2 regions of the Delftia sp. genome follow, and region 1 is predicted to be linked to the other one. Evidence: predicted binding sites of a transcription regulator. Region 1 holds the regulator's gene; the other holds the start of a gene.
What was found. Region 1 encodes HrcA, which represses chaperone genes, less so after heat shock. Its sites were predicted from a motif close to TTAGCACTCNNNNNNNNNGAGTGCTAA; they were not measured.
Positions count from the first base shown of each region.

Region 2: a site for HrcA is predicted at 4,101-4,127, ahead of groES (co-chaperone GroES). Genes of this name have one in related genera too.

Region 1 is NZ_JCABYI010000024.1:171,453-179,367, reverse strand. It holds gene creB (two-component system response regulator CreB) at 1-22, opposite strand, end outside; gene rapZ (RNase adapter RapZ) at 53-955, opposite strand; gene recN (DNA repair protein RecN) at 960-2,735, opposite strand; gene AC5I49_RS15040 (NAD kinase) at 2,738-3,634, opposite strand; gene hrcA (heat-inducible transcriptional repressor HrcA) at 3,665-4,669, shown strand; tRNA gene AC5I49_RS15030 (tRNA-Ile) at 4,737-4,815, shown strand; tRNA gene AC5I49_RS15025 (tRNA-Arg) at 4,994-5,070, shown strand; gene AC5I49_RS15020 (CHASE2 domain-containing protein) at 5,160-7,538, opposite strand; gene AC5I49_RS15015 (FecR family protein) at 7,566-7,915, opposite strand, start outside.
Region 2 is NZ_JCABYI010000040.1:127,397-135,311, reverse strand. It holds gene hglS (2-oxoadipate dioxygenase/decarboxylase HglS) at 1-521, shown strand, start outside; gene AC5I49_RS28370 (aminotransferase-like domain-containing protein) at 645-1,922, shown strand; gene groL (chaperonin GroEL) at 2,031-3,674, opposite strand; gene groES (co-chaperone GroES) at 3,723-4,013, opposite strand; gene AC5I49_RS28355 (sigma-70 family RNA polymerase sigma factor) at 5,073-5,594, shown strand; gene AC5I49_RS28350 (FecR domain-containing protein) at 5,591-6,592, shown strand; gene AC5I49_RS28345 (TonB-dependent siderophore receptor) at 6,651-7,915, shown strand, end outside.

The DNA of each region.
Region 1 (7,915 bases):
TCGTCATCGGCATGCCTTGCATCGCAGTACTCCGGGAGCGGACCCTGGCGCTTCAGATGTCGTGCGCAAGCAGGTCGGCAGGCTTGGGGGTGGGCCGGCTGTCCAGCGAGCGGTGCCGGCACAGCGTGGGCCAGCGCGGGGCGAAGTGCCGCGCCAGTTCCTCGACCAGGAAGACCGAGCGGTGCTGGCCCCCCGTGCAGCCGATGGCCACGGTGACATAGCTGCGGTGGTTGCTGGCCATCATGTCCAGCCAGGACTCCAGGAACTGCTGGATGTCTCGGCGCATCTGGTCCACGCCGGGCTGCTGGCGCAGGAACTCGGCCACGGGCGCGTCCATGCCGGTCAGCGGGCGCAGCTGGGGTTCGTAGTGCGGGTTGGGCAGCATGCGCACATCGAACACATAGTCGGAATCCGAGGGCAGGCCGTGCTTGAAGCCGAAGGACTGGAAGACCAGCGTCATCTGGCCCACCGGGGCCGCAATCAGCTCCTTGATATAGCTTTGCAGCTGGGACGAGCGCAGGTGGCTGGTGTCGATGACATGCGATTTCTCGCGCAATTCGCCCAGCAGTTCGCGCTCGGTTTCTATGTCCTGCACCAGGGCGCGGCGGCCCTCGGCGACAGGCCCTTGCGACAGAGGATGGCGGCGCCGCGTTTCGGAGAAGCGCCGCACCAGGGTGCCCGTGGTGGCGTCCAGAAAGACCAGGTGGGGCACGACACCCTGGCGCTGCAGCCGCTCCAGCTGCCCGGGCAGGTGGGGCAATCCCCCGGCGCTGCGCGCATCCATGGCGATGGCCACCTTGTTGCTGTGGCGGCCGTGCTCCAGTTCGACGAAGGCGGACAGTAGCTCGGGAGGCAGGTTGTCCACGCAGTAGTAGCCGGCATCCTCCAGCGCATGCAGGGCGACGGATTTGCCCGATCCGGACATCCCGGTGATCAGCACGATCTCAAGCGACATGGCATCAGCCTCCATTGGTGTTGCGCGCGCCGTTGGCCGCACGGCCCGGCTTGGGCCGGGTACGCTGCGCGTCGGCCTGCGGCCGCTGCCGGCCGGGCCTGCGCGGCGCCGGGCGGGGCGGGGGTGCCTGGCGCGCCATGGCCAGCATTTCGCGGGCATGGGCCATCGTGGTTTCGGACTGGCGCTCGCCGCCCAGCATGCGGGCCAGCTCTGCCTCGCGCGCGGTGCTGTCCAGCGGCTGCACGGTGCTGAGCGTGCCCTGCCTTGCGCGCTGCTTGGCCACCAGATAGTGGTGGTCGGCACAGGCCGCGACCTGCGGCAGATGGGTGACGGACAGCACCTGGCGCGATCGGCCCAGCGCATGCATGAGGCGGCCCACGGTCTCGGCGACGGCGCCGCCCACGCCCGAGTCCACCTCGTCGAAGATCAGCGTGCCGGCCTCGCCCAGCTCGCTGGTGGTCACGGCAATGGCCAGCGAAATGCGCGACAGCTCGCCGCCCGACGCCACCTTGGCAATCGGCTTGGGGCTGGCTCCAGGATGGCCGGCGACCAGGAAGGCCACGCTGTCCACGCCAAAGGCACCGGGAGAATCGGCTGTGGACAGGGCGGCCTCGAACAGGCCGCCTTCCATGCCCAGGCCCTGCATGGCCTGGGTGATGGCGCGCGACAGGCGCGGCGCAGCCAGGGCGCGTTGCTGCGACAGCACCCGGGCGCTGGCCTGGTAGTGCTGCTGCGCGGATTGCTCTGCAGCGTGCAGGGCCTCTATGTCCACGGCGGCATCCAGCTGCTGCAGCTCCTGGCGCCAGCCGGCCAGCAGTGCCGGCAGCTCATCGGGCGTGCGGCGGTAGCGGCGCGCCAGCTGCATCCACAGCGACAGGCGTGCATCCAGCTCGGCCAGGCGTTCGGGGTCCAGGTCGGCGCGGCGCAGATAGGCCTGCAGCGAATGGCGCGCATCCTGCACCTGGGCCGTGCACGAGGCCAGCACGTCGGCGATGTTCTGGAACTCGGGCTCCAGGTGTTCCTGGTTCTGTATCAGATGGCTGGCGCGGCCCAGCGGAGTGATCACGCCGGCCTCGTCGTCCTCCAGCATCTGCAGCGTGGTCTGGGCGGTGTCTATCAGGGTCTGGGCATGCGACAGGCGCGTGTGCTGGGCATTGAGCTCGTCCCACTCGTCGGCCTGCGGGGCCAGCTTGTCGAGTTCGGTGATCTGCCACTGCAGCCGTTCGCGTTCGCGCTGCAGGCTGTCCTGGGCGGATTGCGCATGCTGCAGGGCTTGTCGTGCCTGGCTCCAGCGGCTCCAGCAGGCCTGGACCTCGCGGCTGTCTATGCCCGCATAGGCGTCCAGCAGCGCGCGTGCTGCGTCGGGCCGCGTGAGGCTTTGCCAGGCATGCTGGCCGTGGATGTCGATCAGCTGCTCGCCCAGTGCGCGCAGCTGCGTGGCCGTGGCCGGTGTGCCGTTGATCCAGGCGCGGCTGCGGCCCTGGGTGTCCACTGTGCGCCGCAGCAGCAGGCTGTTGTCCTCGCAGGCCAGGCCTGCCGCCTCCAGCCAGGGGCGCAGCCGCGCGCAGCCGTCGAACTCCACGCAGATATCGGCCTGGGGGCAGCCTTCGCGCACCACGTCGGCGTCGGCGCGGGCGCCCAGGGCCAGCTGCAATGCATCGATCAGGATGGATTTGCCGGCGCCGGTCTCGCCCGTCAGCACGGTGAAGCCCGCATGCCAGTCCAGATCCAGGGCCTGCACGATCACGAAGTCGCGCAGCACGATGCGCTTGAGCGCCATGGTCAGGCGCCTCCCTCGTTCCAGCCCAGTTTCTTGCGCAGCGTGGCGAAGTAGTTCCAGCCCTTGGGGTGCAGAAAGCGCACGCTGTGGTGGGCGCGGCTCACGAGGATGCGGTCGCCGTGCTGCAGCGAGGCCAGCGACTGCATGTCGAAATTGGCGCTGACATCGCGCCCGGCCACGACTTCGATCGTGACCTCGTTGGCATCGGACAGCACGATGGGGCGATTGGACAGGTTGTGCGGCGCAATGGGTGCCATCACCCAGGCGGGGATGGACGGATGCATCATCGGCCCGCCGGCGGACAGCGCATAGGCCGTGGAGCCCGTGGGCGTGGCCACGATCAGGCCGTCGGCGCGCTGGTTGGAGACAAAGCGGCCGCCGACCTCGATGCGCAACTCCACCATGCCGGAGGTGCCGCCGCGGTTGACCACCACGTCGTTCATGGCCAGGGCCTCGAACACGCATTCGCCCTCGCGGATCACGCGGGCGCACATCAGGGGACGCAGGTCCTCTTCGTACTCGCCCTGCAGCATGGGGGTGAGCGTGGCCTCGAAGTCCTCCAGCGCGATGTCGGTGACAAAGCCCAGGCGGCCCTGGTTCACCCCGATCAGGGGCGTTCCGTATTGCGCCAGGTGCCGGCTCACGCCGAGCATGGTGCCGTCGCCGCCGACGACCAGGCCCAGGTCGCAATGCCTGCCCAGGCCATCGACATCGAGGGTGGGGTAGTCTGTGAGCCCTGCGTGCAGGGCCGATTGGGTATCAAGCACGACTTCGCAGCCCTGGCGCCTGAGGAAGTCCGCAATGCGCTCGAGCGCGTTGCTGGCATTCTCGGACGGGGCGCTTGCGCTGGGAGCGTGGTACTTCCCGATCAAGGCAACGTGGCGAAACGTGGACGTCATTTCTGGAAATTACATCATTAAAATCATCACATGCTCGACGAACGTGCCAAGTTGTTGCTCAAAGCGCTGATCGAGCGTTACATCGCTGACGGCCAGCCTGTGGGCTCGCGGACCCTGTCGCGTGCGTCGGGGCTTGAATTGTCGCCTGCCACGATACGCAATGTGATGGCTGACCTCGAAGACCTGGGGTTGATCATCAGTCCGCACACCTCGGCCGGCCGCATTCCGACCGCCCGGGGCTACCGGCTGTTCGTGGACACCATGCTCACGGCGGACCGTGCAGATATCGTGACGCCCGAGCTCGTGCCCGAGCAGCCGCAGAAAGTCATCGCCAACGCCGCCAACCTGCTGTCCAGCCTTTCCCAGTTCGTGGGCGTGGTGCTGGTGCCGCGCCGCACCTCGGTGTTCAAGCACATCGAATTCGTGCGACTGTCGGAGCGGCGCTTTCTGGTCATCATCGTCTCGCCCGACGGTGACGTGCAAAACCGCGTCATCTTCACCGACGTGGATTACTCGGCCTCTCAGCTGATCGAGGCATCGAACTTTCTCAACAGCCACTACGCAGGCCTGGCCATGGAAGAGGTGCGCGAGCGCCTCAAGGGCGAGGTCGAGCTTTTGCGCGGCGAGGTGGCCACCCTCATGCAGGCAGCCGTCAACGTGGGCACGGAGGCCATGACCAGTGCCCAGGAGGACGTGGTCATCGCGGGCGAGCGCAACCTGCTGTCGGTCAGCGATTTCTCCAGCGACATGGGCAATCTGCGCCGCGCCTTCGACCTGTTCGAGCAAAAGACCCAGATCCTCAGGCTGCTGGATTTCTCCAGCCAGGCTGAAGGTGTGCGCATCTACATCGGGGGCGAAAGCCAGGTCGTGCCCTTCGAGGAGCTGTCCGTGGTCAGCGCGCCCTACGAGCTCGACGGCAAGGTGGTGGGCACGCTGGGCGTGATCGGCCCCACCCGCATGCACTACGACCGCATGATCCAGATCGTGGACATCACCTCCAAGCTGGTCAGCAACGCGCTGAGCCACAAGCGCTGAGCCGCGCAGGTTAGGATCTACAATAGCCGTTTGCCATGGCGTGCATCCGCGCTGCCTTGGTGAATCAGGGGCCTTAGCTCATGCTTGGTTAGAGCAGCGGACTCATAATCCGTTGGTGCCCAGTTCGACTCTGGGAGGCCCTACCATCCATTGGTATGAAAAAGCCTGCCGCCTTTCCGGGCGGCAGGCTTTTTTGCTGGGAGCGACGCTGCCGGCTGGCATGGCTGCGCCCGGCTGCCGTTGAATGCGACTTCCAGGTTTTTTGCAGAAATATGGCGCTTTTGCCTGGAAGCTCCAAAACCCGCTGCTACAATGCGAAGCGTTGCGGCTGTAGCTCAGCTGGATAGAGTACTTGGCTACGAACCAAGGGGTCGTGGGTTCGATTCCTGCCAGCCGCACCAAAAAACGCAAAGCCCTGAAGTTGAAAGACTTCAGGGCTTTTTCGTTTTCACGGGCCATCCGCTGGGATCCGCTGGGATGACACCCCCGGTCAGGCTTGCTGCGCCTTCGGCAGCACGATGCTGAAGGTGCTTCCCTGGCCTGGCGCGCTTTCTATCTGCAGCTGCCCGCCATGGCGTGCAGCCACGGTGCGGACAAAGGCCAGCCCAAGGCCTGCGCCGTCCAGGTGCTGATGGTGGTCCAGGCGCTCGAAGGGCTGGCTCAGGCGGGCGACGGCCTGCGCATCCATGCCGGGTCCGTGGTCCCGGATGGCGATGCGGCAATGGCCGGCGTCCTGCAGCAGCAGGCATTGCACCGTGGCGCCGCTTGCCGGTTGCCCGTGCGCTCCGTACTTGATGGCGTTGCCGATCAGGTTGACGGCTGCGCGGTGGAGCATGCCCGGGTCGCCCAGCACGGGGCATTCCTGCTCGGGCAGGCTGAATTCCAGCTGCACATGGGCGGCGCTGGCCTGGGCCCAGCAGCTTTCCACGGCCTGGTCCAGCACCAGGCCCAGGTCCAGCTGCTGCTGGCGCAGCGCCTGCTGCTGGGCACGAGCCAGGTGCACGAAATCGTCGGCCAGCTGCAGGGAGGCCTGGGCATAGCCTTCGATGCGCGGGAGCAGCATGCCCAGGTCGGGCGCTTGTACGGAACCACGCTGCATCTCCAGCAAGGTGATGATGGATGCCACGGGCGCCCGGATGTCGTGCGAGATGAACTGCATGGCCTGGTCGCGCTGGGCCTGGGCGCTGCGCAGATCGCTGATATCGACCAGGGTGATCAGCCAGCCTGCGGTGGGCGGAGCCTCGAAGGCCTGGACCAGCAGCATCAGGCTGCGGCCGCGACCGTCGCGCCCCTCGCTGCTGAGCGGCAGGCCGCCGGCGGCAAGCGCCCTGGCCGTGAGCAGCGGGCTGCCGGCTTGCGGGCCGGGCGCCGTGTCCAACGCCTGCAGGCCATCGAGCAGCCTGGGAAGGGAGTCGCCAGCGCGCAGGTCGTGATCCAGGCTGCGCGCATAGGCATGGGCCGCGGCATTGGCCAGCAGCACATGGCCCTGGCGGTCGCAGACAAAGGTGGGCGAGGGCAGCTGGCGCAGGCTTTCGCTGACGAAATGGTGCAGGGCGCGCAGTTGCCGCGAAGCCTGCTCGACGGCGGCAATGCGCTGGTCCAGCAGGTCGCCGCCCAGGCGCAGCGCGGTGGGCAGGCCCTGGCCCTGCAGGTCTCGCAGTTCCAGCGCCAGAAAGCGGGCGGCGGCGCGCAGGCGCAGCCAGCTCCACAGCGGATAGGCCAGGGCCAGGCCCAGCAGGGCTGCGGCAGGGGCCGTCTGCACCTGCCAGATGCGTGGTGCCAGCCCGGCCAGCGACAGGCAGGCCAGGGCCAGCAGCGCGCAGGCCAGCATGCCGCCCGAAGGGCCCAGCCAGGCCAGGGCCAGCAGGGCCAGCAGCACGGCTGCGGTGTTGAGCGCACGGTCCAGCCCCGCCGAAGCGCGGTGTACGTGCGAGCCCTGCAGGCTGCCGTTGAGCACATGGGCCAGCATTTCCACGCTGGAGATGGGGCGCGCGCTGGCACCCAGCGGTGCGGTGAACTGCGCTCCCAGTCCGGCGGCCGTCGTTCCTATGAGCACGTATTTGCCGCGAAATGCCGCAGCAGGAATGCGGCCGCGCAGCACGTCGATGTACGAATAGGTGGTGAAGGGCGAGCGGTCACGCGCGCCCTGCTCGGGCCTGGCCTGTGCGAAGGCAATGATCTCCCGCTGGCGGCGCTGCCATGCGGGTGTGCCGGGGTCCAGCGGCGGCACGGGTTCGGGGCGGGCGCATGCGCGGCCGTGCTGGCCCACGCAGTGCAGGGCCAGCGCCATGTGCCACCAGGGCTGCTGCGCGCTGCCTTCAATGGCATGGAAGCTGCGCACGGCGCCGTCGGAATCCACGGGCAGCTGGGTGTGGCCCAGCGCTGCCGCAGCCTGTGCAAAGGCCGGCAGCGGATCCGTGCCCGGCGCCACGGGCAAGGCGGTGCGGCCGCTGCGCTGCAGGACGCGCGCCAGCAGCAGGTCATCGCCTGGATAGTCCAGATCTTCTTCGCTGAGCATCACGTCCAGGCCGATGGCGCGCGGCGGGGCCTGGCTGATGCGCTCCAGCAGGCCCGCGTGCAGGGCACGCCGCCAGGGCCAGCGGCCTATGGCGTCGATGCTGGCATCGTCGATGGCCACGATGACGATGTCCTGAGATGCCTTGGGGCGGTGCAGCCAGCTGGCCGTGTCCTGCACCAGTCCGTTGATGCGCTCCAACTGCCCGTCACCGCTGAGCCAGAACACCAGGGACAGCAGTCCCGCCGCCAGCAGCAGCCAGTCCCGCCGCAGCCCCCGGCCACGCGCGGGCGCCGGCTGCACCTGCTGCGCCGGCGTGGCGGGACTGTCAGGCGAAGGCGGCAGGGTGGACAAGCGCGGTCAAGGATTGAACGGGTGCGGTTACTGGCGCTGCAGGCGCTCTCCGCTGCCCGATTGCATCATCTCGCCGCTGGCATCGACGATCCAGCTGCCGGTGCGGAACTGGCGTGCGGCCGAGAAATCGCTGCGCAGGCCGTTGGCGTCCTCGATCTGCAGCCGCAGGTAGTAGCTGCCTGCGGGCAGGTCCTCGGTGCTCCATTGCGGCTGGTCGGTCCAGAGGTCAACCAGCGGCGCGGTGAACTCCTGGTCGCGCGCCACCATCACGTGGTAGCGCTGGCCGGGCTCGCCACTCCAGCGGATCTGGCGGCTGCCCTCGGCGGGGCCGTCGCCCATCTGCAGCGCGCTGGCCGAGGGCTGGGGCGGCACGGCCG
Region 2 (7,915 bases), on a different contig from region 1:
AGCAGCGCGGCGTTGCGCTCACGCGCAAGGGCCGCGCGCTCTACGACCAGCTGCTGGCCCAGGTGCGCGACATGGGCAGCGCGGGCAGTGCCGCACCCGACTACGGCAGCCGCCTGGCCCAGGTCTTCGAGGCTTTCCCCGACACCCATGAGCAACTGCGCCGCCAGGACCTGGCCTTCTACCGCTTCACGCTGAGCGATGAGGGCGCCGCCCTGGCCGCAGGCGAGGCCGCCGCGGCCGCCGCCTCGGACCTGGACGCCCTGATCGCCCGCGGCCTGGCCCAGGCCGAGCCCATCGTCTACGAGGACTTCCTGCCCGTGAGCGCGGCCGGCATCTTCCAGTCCAACCTGGGCGGCGAAGAGCAAAAGCAGTACGCGGCCCATGCGGCCCAGCAGGCCTTCGAGGCCGACCTGGGTGCCCGCGTGCATGACGAGATCGCGCTGTACGAGCAGGCGCAGCAGCGCTCCATCGACCAGCTGCGCAGCGCGCTGCGCACCCAGGCCGCCCAGGCTGTGGCCTGACCGGCTGCCTGGAGGCCGGCTTTGGCCGGCATCCACCCTGTATCCCCTTTCCCGGGGCGCATGCGCAGGCGCCAGGCCTGTGCACGCGCCCCTTTGTTTTTTGCAAAGCCGCAAGAGGCCTTCATGAGCACTGCAGACCTGGGCATTCAGTCGCCCACCGCCCATCTGTTCAACCCGCTGTTCGCACATCCCGAAGGCTCGCCCATACGCGAGCTGTTTCCCTATCTGAGCCGCCCCGGCATGCTCTCGCTGGCGGGCGGCTATCCCTCGCCCAGCCTGTTCGATGCCGAAGGCCTGCAACAGGCCGCGATGGCCGCTTTGCAGCAGGACGCTGCCGCCAGCCTGCAGTACGGCGCCAGCGAAGGCCAGCTGCCGCTGCGCGAAGCCCTGGCCGCACTGTGCGCCACGCGCGGCATTGCCTGCACGCCGGCCGACATGATCGTGACCACGGGCTCGCAACAGGCCTTCGACCTGCTGGTCAAGGTGCTGGTGGAGCCTGGCGATCCGGTGCTGGTCGAGGTGCCCGCCTACCCGGCCACGCTGCAGACGCTCAAGCTGGCCCAGGCACAGGTCGTGGCCGTGCCCACGGATGAACACGGCCTGGACACCGGTGCCCTGGCCAGCCTGCTGGCGCAGTGGCCCCATGCGCGCCGCCCCAAGCTGCTCTACACCGTGCCCAACTTCTCCAACCCGGGCGGCACGCTGCTGCCCGCGGCGCGGCGCGAGGCCCTGGTGGCGCTGGCGCGCCAGCACGGCTTTGCCATCGTCGAGGACGATCCCTATGGCGAGCTGCGCTTTACCGGCCAGCGCGAGCCGTCGATCTACGAAACAGGCCTGGCGCAGTGCGGCGCCCAGTCCAACCCCGTGGTCTACCTGTCCAGCCTGTCCAAGACCGTGGCACCGGCGCTGCGCATCGGCTGGATGCTGGCCGACGCCCAATTGCTGCGCCGCTGCACCATCGCCAAGCAGACGGCCGACCTGTGCACCTCGCCGCTGGCGCAGATGATCGCCGCGCACTATCTGCGCTCGGGCCGCTATGCACCCCAGCTGGCCCAGGCCTGCGCCGAGTACGCGGCGCGCATGGATGCGCTGTGCTCGGGCATGCAGTCGGCCCTGGGCGAGCAGATCCGCTTCGTGCGGCCTGCGGGCGGCATGTTCGTCTGGGCGCAGCTGCTGCCGCCACAACGGCATGCGGGCGAGCCCGAGGCCCTGGCCCGGGCGCTGTTCACGGCCGCTGTGGAGCAGGGCGTGCTCTATGTGCCAGGCAAGGCCTTCTTCCCGGCCGAGGCGGCGCAGCAGGCCGGCCTGTGCATGCGCCTGTCGTATGCGGCGCCCACCGTGCCCCAGATCACCGAGGCCGTGGCGCGCCTGGGCCGGGCCTGGGGCCAGGCCGTGTCCTGAGGACATCGGCAACAGCGTTCATGCAATGAAAAAGGCCGCCCGAGGGCGGCCTTTTTCTTGCGGGGCAAACCGGGCATGGCGCAAGGCCTGCCCGGTTGCGGCGGGCAATTACATGCCCATGCCGCCCATGCCACCCATGCCGCCCATGTCGGGCATGGCGGGGGCGCCTTCAGCCTTGGGGGACTCGGCGATCATGGCTTCGGTCGTCAGCAGCAGCGATGCCACGGAAGCGGCGTTCTGCAGGGCCGTACGCGTCACCTTGGTCGGGTCCAGGATACCCATTTCCAGCATGTCGCCGTAGGTGTCGTTGGCGGCGTTGAAGCCGTAGTTGCCCGAGCCGTTCAGCACGGCGTTGACCACCACCGAGGGCTCGCCACCGGCGTTGGCCACGATTTCGCGCAGGGGCGCTTCGATGGCCTTCATGATCAGCTTGATGCCGGCGTCCTGCTCGGCGTCGCCGGTCTTCAGTTCGCCCACGGCTTGCTTGGCACGCAGCAGAGCCACGCCGCCGCCGGCCACGATGCCTTCTTCCACAGCAGCGCGGGTAGCGTGCAGGGCGTCTTCAACGCGGGCCTTCTTTTCCTTCATCTCGACTTCGGTGGCAGCGCCGACCTTGATCACGGCCACGCCGCCGGCCAGCTTGGCCACGCGCTCTTGCAGCTTTTCGCGGTCGTAGTCGCTGGTGGCTTCTTCGATCTGGATGCGGATCTGCTTGACGCGGGCTTCGATTTCAGCAGCTTGGCCAGCACCGTCGATGATGGTGGTGTTTTCCTTGCCGATTTCGATGCGCACTGCCTGGCCCAGGTCTTCCAGGGTCACCTTGTCCAGCGCCAGGCCCACTTCTTCAGCGATGACCTTGCCGCCCGTCAGGATGGCGATGTCTTCCAGCATGGCCTTGCGGCGGTCGCCGAAGCCAGGAGCCTTGACAGCCACAACCTTCAGGATGCCGCGGATGGTGTTGACCACCAGCGTTGCCAGGGCTTCGCCTTCGACGTCTTCTGCAATGATCAGCAGGGGACGGCCGGCCTTTGCCACGGCTTCCAGCGTGGGCAGCAGGTCGCGGATGTTGCTGATCTTCTTGTCGAACAGCAGCACGAAGGGGTTGTCCAGCAGGGCAACCTGCTTTTCGGGATTGTTGATGAAGTAGGGCGACAGGTAGCCGCGGTCGAACTGCATGCCCTCGACGACGTCGAGTTCGTTGGCCAGCGACTTGCCTTCTTCAACGGTGATCACGCCTTCCTTGCCGACCTTGTCCATGGCTTCGGCAATGATGCTGCCCACGGATTCGTCGGAGTTGGCGGAGATCGAGCCGACCTGGGCGATTTCCTTGGAGGTGGTGGTGGCCTTGGATTGCTTCTTCAGCTCTTCCACCAGGGCGGCGACAGCCTTGTCGATGCCGCGCTTGAGGTCCATGGGGTTCAGGCCGGCGGCCACGTACTTGATGCCTTCGCGGACGATGGCCTGTGCCAGCACGGTGGCGGTGGTCGTGCCGTCACCGGCGATGTCGTTGGTCTTGGAGGCCACTTCCTTCACGAGCTGGGCGCCCATGTTCTGCAGCTTGTCCTTGAGTTCCACTTCCTTGGCGACCGACACGCCGTCCTTGGTCACGGTGGGGGCGCCGAAGGAGCGCTCCAGCACCACGTTGCGGCCCTTGGGGCCCAGCGTGACCTTGACCGCGTTGGCCAGGATGTTCACGCCTTCAACCATGCGGGCGCGTGCTTCGCCGCCGAAAACTACGTCTTTTGCTGCCATTTCAATTCTCCGGATTCAGTTGGAAAGTGCGGTTTCGAAGCGCGTGGATTACTTTTCGACGACCGCGAACAGGTCGTCTTCCTTCATCACCAGCAGTTCGTCGCCATGGACCTTGACGGTCTGGCCGCTGTACTTGCCGAACAGAACGCGGTCGCCGACCTTCACGTTCAGGGCGATCACTTCACCCTTGTCGTTCTTCTTGCCGGGACCCACTGCCAGCACTTCGCCCTGGTCGGGCTTCTCGGCGGCGTTGTCGGGGATCACGATGCCCGAAGCCGTCTTGGTTTCGTTTTCGAGGCGCTTGACGATCACGCGATCGTGCAGGGGACGCAGGTTCATACCAACTCCTAAATCATCAACAAAGTTGAAACAAAGACTTGCCGGCCCGGCGGGCCGGCATTCGAAGCAATGTGGGACAGAGGATTGTTAGCACTCATACCCAACGAGTGCTAATAATAAGGCAATTCGGCCAGGTTTCAAGGGGTAGGGCCGGATGTGCCGCAAGACGGCACATCCGGCGCGGAGTGCGGAACGCCACTGATCTTTAGTTTTTTCGGGGCGCGCCCGCGCTGGCCAGCGGCGAAGCGCGGCCTGCAGGAGCACACAGAACTTCCGGCGAAAGGCTGTCGCTGAATCACCATGCAGCCTTGCGGGCTGTGACCTAACGTCGCATCGAAGGCGCCCTGGCCGTGGTGCTGAGCGCACCCAAGATCAGCCAGCCGTGCAGAGTGACTGCCCTTGATCAGGCGCGAACGAGACCGAGGCCTCGTCTGGTGACCTCTGTGGTCAGAGGGAGAAAAGCTCCGCCTTCGTGGCACGATGACGGGCCAGTCCTAAAGGGGAGCTTCACCAGGTCGGGTGCGGATGAGGAGCGAAGCATCTGGCGATGCCGCCAGCCCTGAAGCTTGGATGACCACCATGTGGCTGCAACTGATAGGTCACGAGGTGGCCGTGAGCAGCAGCAATCGCTGCGGAGCAGTTGGCAACTGCAGACTTTCTAACGATGGCATCAGGCTGATCTACGCCCTTCACTGTGCAAAGCGAGAGTGACAGGGACGACCAACACCTGCCGTTGAAGGCTTCCATTGTTGGACGACCGCTTCACCGTTTGGAAGTGGCCAGTCGATTCTTCGGTGCGCCGTGCCTCGCCTCGAAGGCCCCATTTCGCGCTGCACCGCTGATTCCTGTCTACTCAATGCCGTCGCTCCGACTGGTTTCAACGAAGGTGGCATCAGCCCACGATGGTGCTCGCGCCGAGCGTCCGCACTCAGGCGTTGGTGCGCAGGTTGGTGCAATGACGATGTAGGATTTGGATACAATGAAAATAAGAAGCATTCTTGTTTGCCGCTGCATATTGCCCCGGTGCCTTTCCTCCTGCTTCACTCGTGCCGCTTTCCCATGCCCGCCGCCGACCGCGCCCTTGTTCCCGATGTCGCCACTCTCTACTCCGACCACCACGGCTGGCTGCTGGGCTGGCTGCGCAAGCGCCTGGGCAATGCCTTTGATGCGGCCGATCTGACCCAGGACACCTATGTGCGCCTGCTGGGCCGCAGCGGCGCCGAGATCCAGGCCATTCGCGAACCGCGTGCCCTGCTGATGACCATTGCCCAGGGTCTGGCCGCCAACCTCTACCGCAAGCGCTGCGTGGAGCAGGCCTATCTGGACGCCCTGGCCCTCATGCCCGAGGCCGTGGCCCAGTCCCCCGAGCACCGCGCCATCGTGCTGCAGACCCTGGTCGAGGTGGACCGCCTGCTGGCCCTGCTCCCACTGCCCGTGCGCCAGGCCTTTTTGCTGTCGCAGATCGACGGCATGAGGCAGGCCGACATCGCGGCTGAACTGGGCCTTTCCGTGCCCACCGTGCGCCGCCATATCGCGCGGGCCGTGGTGCAAGTCTGCTTTCTGGACGACGACGGCGCATGAGCCTGCCCATTCCTCTTGCGGTGCGCGAGCAGGCCGCCGAATGGCTGGTGGAGCTGCAGTCCGATGATCACAGCGCCGGCACGCGCGAGATGCTGGTGCAGCGCCTGCAGCACTGGCGCGAATCCCATCCCCACCATGAGCGCGCCTGGCTGCGCATAGAGGCCATGGGCGCACGCCTGCAGCCGCTGTCCGGTACGCCGGCCAGCGTGGCCCTGGCCCAGGCCGCGCGCACGGCACGCGGGCGCGGGCGGCGCTTGGCGGTGCGCAGCCTGGCCGTGCTGCTGTTCACGGGCGCGGGTGCCGGTGCCGTGGCATGGAGAGGTCCGGCATCCTCGGGCGACTGGCTGGCCGGCCTGGGGGCGGACCTGCGCACGGGCACGGCCCAGCGGCGCAGCCTGCGCCTGCCGGACGGCACCCAGCTGCAGATGAATGCCGACAGCGCGGTCGACCTGGATTTCAGCCCGCAGCAGCGCCTGGTGCGCCTGCGCGGCGGCGACATCGAGGTGGCCACGGCCCAGGGCCTGAAGGATAGTGCGCCGCCCTTGCTCGTCGAAACCCGCCATGGCCGCATACGTGCCCTGGGCACGCGCTTCGTCGTGCGCCAGCGCGGCCAGGGGCCCAGCCGGGTTGCGGTCTTTGAAGGCGCCACGGAGATCGCGCCCCGCGAACGGCCCGGCCACCTCCATCTGCTGCAAACAGGCCAGCAGGCGCAGTTCGACGCTCAGGCCACCACGCCGGCCGGGCCCGCCGATCCGGCCCTGGCAGCCTGGACGCGCGGCATGCTGGTGGCCCAGGACATGCCGCTGGCCGAGTTCCTGGACCAGCTGTCGCGCTACCGGCCCGGCCACCTGGGCTGCGATGGCGCCGTGGCGCAGCTGCCCGTCAGCGGCACCTATCCGCTGGCCGACACCGACCAGGTGCTGGCCATGCTGCTGGCCACCCTGCCGGTGCGCCTGCGCACGGCCACGCGCTACTGGGTGGTGGTCGAGCCGGCCTGATTTCCTGGCTCTTGTCGATCCTGGCTGATCGCTTTTCGCGTCTCGCGGGGCAATGGAGATGAAGCGCTTTTTCCTGCGCCCGCATTCCATTGCCAACCATCCAGGACCGAGGGACACGCACACCATGGGCCATCACCCGACTTTTCGCGCCACACGACTGGCATTTCAACTGCGGCAGGCCTTGCGCCCCGCCGTTCTGGCACTGCCGCTGGTGGCGGTGCTTGCCCCGGCGCAGGCCCACGCACAGGCACAGCCCCACGCCCAGGCAGTGCAGCGCTACGACATTCCTGCCGGGCCGCTGACCGCCACGCTCAATCGCTTTGGCGCCCAGGCGGGCATCCTGCTGTCCTTCTCCACCGCCCAGACCACAGACAGGACCAGCCCCGGCGTGCAGGGTGATCGAACCGTGGACCAGGCCCTGTCCGCGCTGCTGGCCGGCACGGGCCTGCAGGCCCTGCCGCGCGAGGGCGGCGGCTTTGTGGTGCGACCGTCCCTGGCCGTGGGAACGCCCACCGGCGCGGCCACGCTGGCCGAGGTGCGCGTCACCGCCCAGGCCGAGCGCAGCGCCGTCACCGAGGGCACGCAGTCCTACGCCGCCAGCGAATCGCGGGCCGCCACGGGCCTGTCCCTGTCGCTGCGCGAGACGCCGCAGTCGGTCAGCGTGATCACGCGCCAGCGCATGGACGACCAGGGCATCGTGCTGCAGGAAGACATCGCCCGCCAGACCACGGGCCTGAGCTATGCGCAGTATGGTCCCACGGGCGGCGACACCAACCAGTTCTTCGCGCGGGGCTTTCAGATCAAGAACTTCCAGGTCGATGGCGTCAACCGCCTGTTCAGCGACTACCCGGCCATCTTCCAGACCAGCGACATGGCCATGTTCGACCGCGTCGAAGTCGTGCGCGGCGCCTCGGGGCTGATGAGCGGCGCGGGCACGCCCGGCGCCACCATCAACCTGGTGCGCAAGCTGCCCACGGCCGAGTTCCAGGGCAGCGCCAGGCTCACGGCAGGCTCCTGGGATTTCGCACGTGCCGAGGTGGATCTGTCATCGCCGCTCAACGCCTCCGGATCGGTGCGCGGGCGCATCGTGGCCGTGTCGCAGAACCGCCATTCCAAGGTCGACTACGAGCAGGACCGCAGCCGCTCGCTGTACGGCGTGGTGGAGGCTGACCTGTCGCCGTCCACGCTGGCCACCGTGGGCTTTTCCGCGCAGGACTACGACGCTTCTGGCGTAGGCCGTGGGGGCCGGCCTTTCTTCTACACGGATGGCACGCGCATCGATTGGAGCCGCTCCGCGTCCTCGGGCGCGCGCTGGGCCTCGGC